DNA from 3 places in the Bacillus kalamii genome. Region 1 is predicted to be linked to each of the others. Evidence: riboswitches for the same ligand, from Rfam matches in the RefSeq annotation. Region 1 holds a riboswitch; each other region holds the start of a gene.
The links. A riboswitch is a leader RNA that binds a small molecule or an ion and turns the genes downstream of it on or off. The one in region 1 is predicted to bind S-adenosylmethionine.
Positions count from the first base shown of each region.

Region 2: another riboswitch for S-adenosylmethionine. It lies ahead of ABC357_RS01010 (O-acetylhomoserine aminocarboxypropyltransferase/cysteine synthase family protein); the one in region 1 lies ahead of ABC357_RS20375 (5-methyltetrahydropteroyltriglutamate--homocysteine S-methyltransferase).
Region 3: another riboswitch for S-adenosylmethionine. It lies ahead of ABC357_RS07570 (trans-sulfuration enzyme family protein); the one in region 1 lies ahead of ABC357_RS20375 (5-methyltetrahydropteroyltriglutamate--homocysteine S-methyltransferase).

Region 1 covers NZ_JBDFMI010000006.1:535,658-538,933, reverse strand. Annotated here, with positions in the region: gene rlmH (23S rRNA (pseudouridine(1915)-N(3))-methyltransferase RlmH) at 1-294, shown strand, start outside; gene ABC357_RS20375 (5-methyltetrahydropteroyltriglutamate--homocysteine S-methyltransferase) at 597-1,718, opposite strand; SAM riboswitch class I at 1,824-1,922, opposite strand; partial or broken gene ABC357_RS20370 (cytosine deaminase) at 2,058-2,480, shown strand; gene ABC357_RS20365 (GyrI-like domain-containing protein) at 2,938-3,276, opposite strand, start outside.
Region 2 covers NZ_JBDFMI010000001.1:191,596-194,871, forward strand. Annotated here, with positions in the region: gene ABC357_RS00995 (toprim domain-containing protein) at 1-213, shown strand, start outside; gene ABC357_RS01000 (thioredoxin family protein) at 326-646, shown strand; gene ABC357_RS01005 (SCP2 sterol-binding domain-containing protein) at 750-1,088, shown strand; SAM riboswitch class I at 1,175-1,281, shown strand; gene ABC357_RS01010 (O-acetylhomoserine aminocarboxypropyltransferase/cysteine synthase family protein) at 1,404-2,723, shown strand; SAM riboswitch class I at 2,828-2,942, shown strand; gene ABC357_RS01015 (methionine ABC transporter ATP-binding protein) at 3,060-3,276, shown strand, end outside.
Region 3 covers NZ_JBDFMI010000001.1:1,494,463-1,497,738, forward strand. Annotated here, with positions in the region: gene ABC357_RS07560 (phosphatase PAP2 family protein) at 1-484, shown strand, start outside; gene mscL (large-conductance mechanosensitive channel protein MscL) at 562-1,029, opposite strand; SAM riboswitch class I at 1,193-1,298, shown strand; gene ABC357_RS07570 (trans-sulfuration enzyme family protein) at 1,387-2,541, shown strand; gene ABC357_RS07575 (bifunctional homocysteine S-methyltransferase/methylenetetrahydrofolate reductase) at 2,589-3,276, shown strand, end outside.

The sequences.
Region 1 (3,276 bases):
ATCCTTGCGAAAATCTCGCCGGACACCCATGTAATCGCATTGGCAATCGAGGGCGACATGAAATCGTCCGAGCAGCTCGCCAGCCGGATTGACAACCTGGCTACATACGGAAAAAGCAAAATCGCCTTCGTCATCGGCGGTTCTTTGGGCTTGAGCAAGGACGTCATGATACGTGCCGACGAAACACTCAGCTTCAGTAAAATGACTTTTCCCCACCAGTTGATGAGGCTTGTATTGGTCGAGCAGATTTACCGGGCCTTTCGGATTAATCGGGGGGAACCGTACCATAAGTAGAAGGTTGATTTTACTATTTTACAGTACGGGTGGTTTGAAATAAACAGAAATAAAAGGAGGCTTTGAATATAAAATTCAAAGCCTCCTTTTTCAGAAGAGAAGAAAGGATAAATTGTTGAATATGGAAATCTGTCTAAGCTTACACCTGCTATGCTAGGAAATAAGTTGTTTTTTCTGCTGCATAAGCTCCGTTTGGCTTTGAAGTGGGGCAAGAAGATCTCCAGCTATAAGCCCTATCCTTTCGACGTCTTAAGCTATCCTGGGGTAAACAAGCGTTTTCTGTTTTTGTTCATACGTGAAGCCTATTCTCCCCAAACATCCTTTGCGATACGCACTACATGGCATAATTTACTCCACTGTTCTTCTTCAGTAAGGATGTTTCCTTCCTCGGTAGATGCAAAGCCACATTGCGGGCTTAAACAAAGTTGATTAATATTTACAAATTTCGCTGCTTCTTCAATTCTTCTTTTGATTTCATATGCATCTTCGAGTTCAGGGGTTTTAGATGTGATTAAGCCCAACACGACATGTTGATCTTTAATGAATCGCAATGGGGTAAAATCTCCGGATCGTTCATTATCATACTCTAAGAAGAAGGCATCTACATTAACGCGGGAAAATAATTCTTTTGCAATTGGTTCATATCCACCTTGATATAACCAAGAAGATTTGAAATTTCCACGGCAAATATGAAGGGTAATTGCCATATCCTTTGGTTTGTTGGCCACTGCTTCAACAGTAATATCAGCAAATTTTTTCACTAATTCATCCGGATTAAAACCTCGTACCTTTATTTTTTCCCGGAATACATCACTGAACAATGCACCCCAGCTTGTATCATCTAGCTGTAAATAACGGCATCCTGCATCGTAAAAAGCTTGAATAGCATCCTGATATACTTTAATAATATCTTTAGCAACCTCATCTAGTGAAGGGTAAGAAGGATTACTTAAATAAGGTTCGCTTCCAACTACACCCGAATGGAAAATCATATTAGGACCTGGTATTGTAATTTTCGCAACATGGTCACCAGCAAGTCTTTTCAAATACATAAAATCCTCCAAAAATGGATGATCCTTTGGAAATTTTAGTTTCGAACTAACTGTATATGCTTCTGCTTTTTTCATTGCACCATTAAAAGCACCCGTTAAGTCTACTTCATAAACGCGAATCCCCTCGATGGCTCTTATGAAATCTAAGTGCCACCATCTTCTTCTGAATTCACCATCTGTCACAGCTGTAAGGCCTACTTCTTTTTGTTTTTCCACAATCCTAGTAATCTCACTATCTTCTATTGAACGTAATTCTTCTTTCGTGATTTGGCCATTCTGATATTGCGCCCTCGCATCTTTTAGCGCTTGTGGACGTAAGAAGCTTCCTACATGGTCTGCTCTAAATGGCGCTTTCGAAATAGTAGTAATCAATATGGACAACCCCTCTAAAGTAAATTTGTATATTTAGTTTGCTTTTTCAGGGTACAAAAAACCCCTTCTTAAAAAAGAAGAGACTAGTATCATTGATAATTACTCTTCTTATCATCAAGCGTACGCTACTGGAATTAGCACAATACAAAAATGTATGTTGCTGAGATATCTTAGGGCCAGTCCCTCCATCTCTCTAAATAAGAATGTTTGAATATTCAATTATAATTACCAATGTACTTGTATAATTATTGAATGTCAATGCTTAGAGTCTAATTTATATAATTTTATGAAAATTATATAAATATAAGATGCAGGTAATATTCTAGCCACTCATTTTATGAAGAATCATTGAAGATGGGCACAGATGCAGTAGGCGGTATTCCTCATTTTGAATTTACGATAGAATATGGAGTCGATTCATTAAAAATAGCCTTTGACATCGCTGAAAAGTATAACCGATTAGTGGATATTCACTTCGATGAGATTGATGATGAGCAATCACGCTTTGTTGAGGTGGTCGCAAAAGAGGCATACACGAACGTAGAATAGGAACTCGCACAACAGCGAGCTATACAACAGCAGTGGGCCCCATGGTATCCATTGTGTACAGGAAATATGCTTCAAGTATTGCATATGGGCATCCATATAATAGCTTACGAGCAAATGGTCAATTCCATTGATTTAATCACAATAAATAGCGCTAAAACGCTGATGATTGAAGAAAATTACGGAATCGAGGAAGGAAAACTTGCTGGTAAAATTTCATACAATATTGATTGGTCTTTAATTGAATTTCACTTATCACAGGGGCAATCTGTTATATTCGATAGTCCTTGTTTATATGATGAAATGGTTGAAAAAGGGACTGGATTAGTAAAGAAATATAATGCTAACTATAAATATGTGGAATGCTACGTTGATGACCGAAATGAAATCAACAGCAGATTAAAAAAACGTGAAAGAATGATCAGCCAAATAAAAGAGATACAATCCGAGAAGCCTTTAAATCCGCTATTCATAACAGTAAAAAACCATCTGAATATAAATGTTTGATTATAGATACACCACGACCTTTAGACAGTTATATTCAACATGTAATGCAATGTATTGAAGAATAATTCATACGTTACGGAGTGCAAGAAAAGACCATCAAAAAGATGATGGTCTTTTCAATTTGTAGTCCTTTTTATTCAGGATTTTAAAAATGGACTTTTGCCCGTTATTTCCTAACAACCGGAATCCACATTTCACCATAAACCACGCCATTCCGCATGCCCATTTCAACTGTTGCATTCGGCCCGCCGACATAAGCAACATGATCTGCTTCTGGCAGGACCTGGCCAAAGGCAACGCCAGTAAGCGTATTGCTCAATTCTTCGGCTGTATGTCCTTCCCCTTTAACAACGAGGTATTCCCCTTTAGGGAATTGGATATCGCGGGTCTCTCCCGGTACCGACGCATTTGTTAGGACGCCAGCATAATGCATCATCTTGTTATTTACCGCTTCGTTGACGGCAAAAACGTAGTCGTTTGTCGCTATGGCTTTTAAAGCATCAAG
Region 2 (3,276 bases), on a different contig from region 1:
CTATATGATAAGGATGTCTATATTCTGACGGATAGCGACGAATCCGGCGAAAAACTGCGCAAGCAATTTAAACGGGAATTTCCCTGTGCCCAGCATCTATATATTGACAGGGCTTATAGGGAAGTGGCTGCTGCACCATACCACCACATTGCGACCGTATTGCTCAGTGCCAACTTTCTTATTCATGCAGAATATTTATCACGTCCCAACTGACTTTACACAAATGGAATTAAGCATCTCTTGGCCTATTGTATGGGAGAAGCTAGGATATAGAAGGAGAGTTCACTCTGCCGTATTATTTTCAATAAAGGATGAATCATCAATCATGAAAGAATGGAATGGGGAAAATATTAAACAATACATTCTCGAAAAAGGCGATTTATGCCTCTATCTCTACACACCACTATGCGGCACGTGCCAAGTGGCGTCCAGAATGCTGATGGTAGTGGAAGAAATGCTGCCTGATGTGCAGATGGCTAAAAGCAACGCCAATTACATTGAGGGAATCGCAGTGGATTACAAAGTAGAAAGCGTTCCTTGTTTGCTGCTGTTCAAGCGGGGGGCACTTATGGAAAAAATATATGCCTTTCAATCTGTCCCGTACTTGCTAGGGACTATCAGAGATAGCATAAATAAAGCAGACTGATGGTTCGACAAGCCCGAAATACTTGTCGAGCAATTAATAGAGGTGTTTATAGGTCCGGCGTTGTATTACTTTCTATAAGAGATTGGGAAAGGAAGTGGCGACGTTGGATCAACTATTGCAAACGATGCTTAGTACACTGGAAGATCGCCGGCAATTGCATGTCTTATTGAAAAAAGCGAATACCATGGTCGTGTTTTCTTCGGAGCATAAGAAATGGCATTTATTCTTATCTAATAACGAAGTCCATACGCATTATACGGATAAAGGGACATACCGTGTTTCCATCATTGGCGAGGAAGACCAGTTATACGAAGTGATAAAGGGAAATGTCTCGCTACGCCAGCTTCAACAGATGAATAAAGTTCATCTTCAGGGAAACTATCGGCAGATTCTGTTGCTTGAAGCCCTTTTATTGCTCAGCAATAGAAAAGAAGCAGTTTAAATTATTTAAATTTTTTAAAAATTCATTGACTTCCTTGTTGTAAAAATGGTATATTTCCAATTAAGTTAATAAGTTTAATATGAATTATCTTATCAAGAGAGGCAGAGGGAAATGGCCCTATGAAGCCCGGCAACCAGTACAAATCGTACATGGTGCTAATTCCAGCGGAAAGTTATTTCCGTAAAGATGAGAAGAACCGGCTATCAAGCTTCTTCTTTTCGAAGAAGCTTTTTTTAATGAGGAAATCCATTGCCAAGTGCGATGATTATCGATGGGTCTTCAAAGGTTGAATCATATAACAAGGAGGAATGCGTGATGAGTGGCAAAGAGAAGCAATACCGTTTTGAAACAGTCAGCATACATGGAGGTTTGCAGGTGGACCCTGTGACAGGAGCACGTTCAGCTCCTATTTACCAAAGCAATGCCTATTTGTTTAAAGACAGTGAGCATGCTGCAAATCTTTTTGGATTAAAAGAACCGGGTTACATTTATACACGGATCCATAACCCTACTGTGACTGTTTTCGAGGAAAGAGTGGCACAGCTTGAAGGGGGGATAGGCGCACTGGCTGTATCTAGCGGAATGGCAGCGATCACACTTGCTATCCTGAATATTGCAGGAGCAGGCGATGAAATTGTGGCAGCATCCAATTTATATGGGGGCACATTTAATTTGTTCGCCAATACATTGCCTAAGTATGGCATCAAGACTACGTTGGTCGAGCCTGATAATCCAGAAAACTTCCGGGCAGCTATTACTCCCCATACTAAAGCCATTTTTGCAGAAACGATCGGCAACCCAAGCCTGCATGTGCTCGATATAGAAAAGGTGGCTGAAATTGCCCATGAGAGCGGAATACCGTTGATTGTTGATAATACATTTGCAACCCCCTATTTATGCCGGCCGATTGAATTTGGGGCTGATATCGTCATCCACTCGGCAACTAAATGGTTGTTGGGCAATGGAACAACACTTGGCGGCATTATCGTGGATGGCGGCAAGTTCGATTGGAATTCAAGCAAATTCCCTAGCTTTACAACTCCTGATCCGAGCTATCATGATCTTGTGTTTAGCGAAGCGGTGGGAGAAGCGGCGTTTATCGTGAAAGCGCGTGTTCAGTTGCTCCGTGATTTAGGGCCTGCACTTTCCCCATATAATGCGTTCCAATTCACATTAGGCCTTGAAACCTTGCATGTCCGTATGAAGGAGCATATCGCCAATACAAAGCGGATTGTAGAATACTTGAAAGCACATCCTGCTGTTGATTGGGTGTTATATCCTGGAGATGCTGATAATCAAAACTATGCATTGGCAAGCAAGTATTTGCCTAAAGGTGCCGGAGCAGTTGTTGTGTTCGGCATAGAAGGAGGAAGAGAATCTGGTGCTGCATTGATCGATTCCATTGAGCTTTGGAGCCATGTGGCAAATGTCGGGGATGCCAAAAGTTTGATTATTCACCCTGCGTCCACAACCCACCAGCAGCTTAGCGCAGACGAATTAAAATTATCCGGCGTAAGCGAAGACCTAGTCCGATTATCGATTGGAATCGAAAATGTAGATGATTTAATTGAAGAATTGGAGAAGGCGATAGAAGTGGCAACAGGAAAAACTTCCTTGTCTTCAAAGACCAAGTAAAATGCCTTTTCCGCGGAAATTAGTCTTTTATGTTATTGACAGTATTTTTATATAATGATAGAATCACTTTAACTTATAGTATGACAATTGAATAAGTTGCGAAGCTCTTATCAAGAGAGGTGGAGGGAATGTGCCCGATGAAACCCGGCAACCGTCAAAGATTTTATTTTGAAATGGTGCCAATTCACACAAAGCAAATGATGCTTTGATAGATGAGAGAAAGGTCCCTATTGTTATTCATGCCTTTCTGCTCATTACGCAGAAAGGCTTTTGTTATTTTAGAAAAGCGAAACAATGGGCATCTTTAAAAAAGCAGTATTAAAGAGGTGAGTAATCATGATAAAAATCGATAATGTAACAAAGATATTTCCGGGAAAATCCGGTTCATCATTAAAAGCTGTCGACTCGGTATCAATAGATATTGATGCCGGTGAAATATTTGGAGTCATTGGTTACAGTGGAGCTGGAAAAAGTACATTGATCCGCATGCTGAACGGATTGGAAGTACCGACTGAAGGAAGCATTACAGTAGGCAAACATGAAATTTCATCCG
Region 3 (3,276 bases), on a different contig from region 1:
CTTTGGAGGAAAGGTTTGGATTATATCGGCAGTTCTGATTGCCTCGCTTTTGGTAGGATTTAAAAAGAAAAGATATGCTCTTTTCCTGCTATTTGCATCCGGATTGGGCAGCCTCTTCAACATAGCTCTAAAGGAATTCATTCAACGGCAGCGCCCGGATATATATCCGATTATCCAAGAAAGCGGCTATAGTTTCCCAAGTGGGCACAGTATGGGTTCTATCATTTTTTATGGATCTTTAGTCATCATTCTGGCGAAAATTTCCCGCCGGAAATGGTTGGATGCCGTGTTTATACTTTTCTTCATCGTACTTGTTCCGGCAATCGGCATCAGCAGAATCTATCTTGGGGTCCATTATCCGAGTGATATTATCGGAGGCTTCAGTGCAGGAGCTTTCTGGCTGCTTATTTGCTGGCTGATTTTTCACTTTTATGAGAGCTGGTTCGATAAAAGGGCGGACAAACAGAACATCCATAAATCCTGATGCATAGTATGGAGAAAGGCTCTTTTGAACATGTATACAACAAAAAATGCCTGTTAAACAGGCGTTTTTTGTTTCAACTATGATTCGTTTACAGGCGAACCTTCTGCCTCATCCTCCTTTAGGAATGACGTACAATTCGGGCATCTTGTTGCATGCAAAGGGATTTCCGATAAGCATTCCGGGCATTCTTTCGTTGTTACCGGCTTTTCCGGCTCCGGCTTTCTGAACTTATTCACCTGCCGGACCACTATGAAAATGGCAAATGAAATGATTAGGAAGTTAATGAGTATATTAATAAAGGATCCATAATTGATTGTGACATCCCCTGCTTCCTTTGCTGCAGCTAGTGATTTATCTTGATCGCCTGTCAGATTGATATACAGGTTTGAAAAATCGACTTTCCCGATGATCAGGCCAATCGGGGGCATAAGTATATCGTCCACAAAAGAGGTAACGATTTTCCCGAATGCTCCGCCAACAACAATCCCGACAGCAAGGTCGATCACGTTGCCTCTGTCTATGAACTTTTTGAATTCTTCCCACATAGCTTCTTCCTCCTGCAACTTAACAAAATAGATAGTCTCTCTTTTTCTCTCTACTTTACCTTAATGTGATTTTAAAAAGATAGTCAAGCGAAGAGTATTGACAAATGCACAGGAAGTCTTTATGATTATAAAAATACAATATTTTGAATTAATTGAATAATTACTCTTATCTAGAGGAGTCGAGGGATATGGCCCTAAGACACTCCGGCAACCATCATATTCTTGAACGGTGCCAATGCCATAAGAAATTCATTTCTAGTCGATGAGAGAGAAGCCGAATAGCTTTTTTAAAGGCGCTCTTTCTCTGAAAGGGTGCCTTTTTACCGTTCAATTGAAAACCTGTTTGGAGGAGAAAAAATGAGAATTGAAACTAAATTGGTGCAATCGGGAGTCAAAAAAGATTCAGCTACAGGGGCAATCAGTATGCCAATCTATCAATGCGCAACATTTGAACATCCGGAACTGGGCAAGAGTACTGGATTTGATTATTCAAGAACATGCAATCCAACGAGAAAAGCGCTTGAAGAAGCGATTGCCTCACTTGAGGGAGGAGACCGAGGGTTTGCCTTTTCCTCTGGCATGGCTGCTATTACAACTATTTTGTTTTTATTGAAACCCGGCAGCCATATCGTTATTTCTGATGACTTATATGGAGGAACGTACCGTTTGCTTGAAGAAACATTCAGCCTATATGGGATTAAGGCTTCTTACGTGGACACCTCCGATCTTGAAGAAATTAAGAATGCCATTAAAGCCGATACGGCTGCCCTATTTATTGAAACACCTTCCAATCCGTTGATGAAGGTAACAGATCTGGGAGCTGCCTGTTCCCTTGCGAAAGAGCATGGCTTATTGACAATAGTGGACAATACATTCCTGACGCCTTATTTACAGCAGCCAATCGTATTCGGGGCAGATATCGTAGTCCATAGTGCTTCAAAGTACATTAGCGGGCATAACGATGTGATAGCAGGATTAGTGGTAACCGCGTCACCTGAATATAGCGACCAAATTGGCAAACTCCAAAATGGGACAGGGGCCATTTTAGGGCCACAGGATGCATGGCTATGTTTGCGGGGAATCAAGACCTTGGCCATCCGAATGGAGCAGCAGCAAAAAAATGCTGCATCCATCGCTTCGTGGCTTAGCTCTCATGATCTGGTCCGCAAAGTTTATTATCCTGGAACTGAAGATCATGAACAGCGAAAAATCAGTTTGAAGCAAAGCAGTGGTTTTGGAGCGATGCTTTCATTTGAAGTAACAGAAACCGTGTTAGTGGAAAAGGTGTTGAAGCAAGTCGGCTTAATCTCCTTTGCAGAAAGCCTAGGGGGTGTGGAGTCATTACTAACATACCCTGCCACACAAACACATGCGGATATACCTGAAGAAGTAAGAAGAGCTAAGGGAATAAGTGATTGTTTACTCCGCCTGTCGGTCGGTATTGAACATATTGATGATTTGATTGCCGACCTTACCCAGGCGTTGAGCCCGGTGAAAGAGGCTGCATACTAATAAAGGAAAAATAGGTATGAATTCAATGCAATAAAGGGGAATGCAAGATGGAGTTTAGAAAAGAGATGGAAAAAAGGATATTGATCGGGGAAGGGGCAATGGGGACACTTCTGTATGCTACTGGATCAGACCAATGCTATGAGGAATTGAACCTGACCCATTCCGATCTGGTTAAAAATATCCACCTTGCCTACGTAAAGGCCGGTGCAGATATCATTCAGTCGAACACATACGGAGCCAATCATTATAAATTAAAAAGGTATGGACTTGAAGAATACGTCTCATCCATTAACAGGGAAGGAATGAAAATCGCTAAAAGTGCGGCAGGGCCAAACTCATTTGTATTCGGCACGATCGGAGCTTCACGAGGGCTAAGGAAATCAGATCTTACACTAGATGAAATCAAAAGGAATTTCAGGGAACAGTTATTTAGCCTTCTGTTGGAACAGCCAGACGGTTTGCTATTGGAGACATATTATGATTTTGAAGAAATGGAAACCGTTTTGCATATTGCGAAGCAGGAGACGGATTTACCGATCATCGCCAACGTCTCTATGCACGAGGTAGGCTATTTACAAAACGGCATGACTTTAAGTGAAGCATTGCTTCGGTTAGAGGATCTGGGTGCGGATGCTATAGGAGTAAATTGCCGCCTCGGCCCTTACCATATGATCAAGGCGCTTCAATCTGTGCCCATTCCTCAGCGTGCTGTACTCTCTGCTTACCCGAATGCCA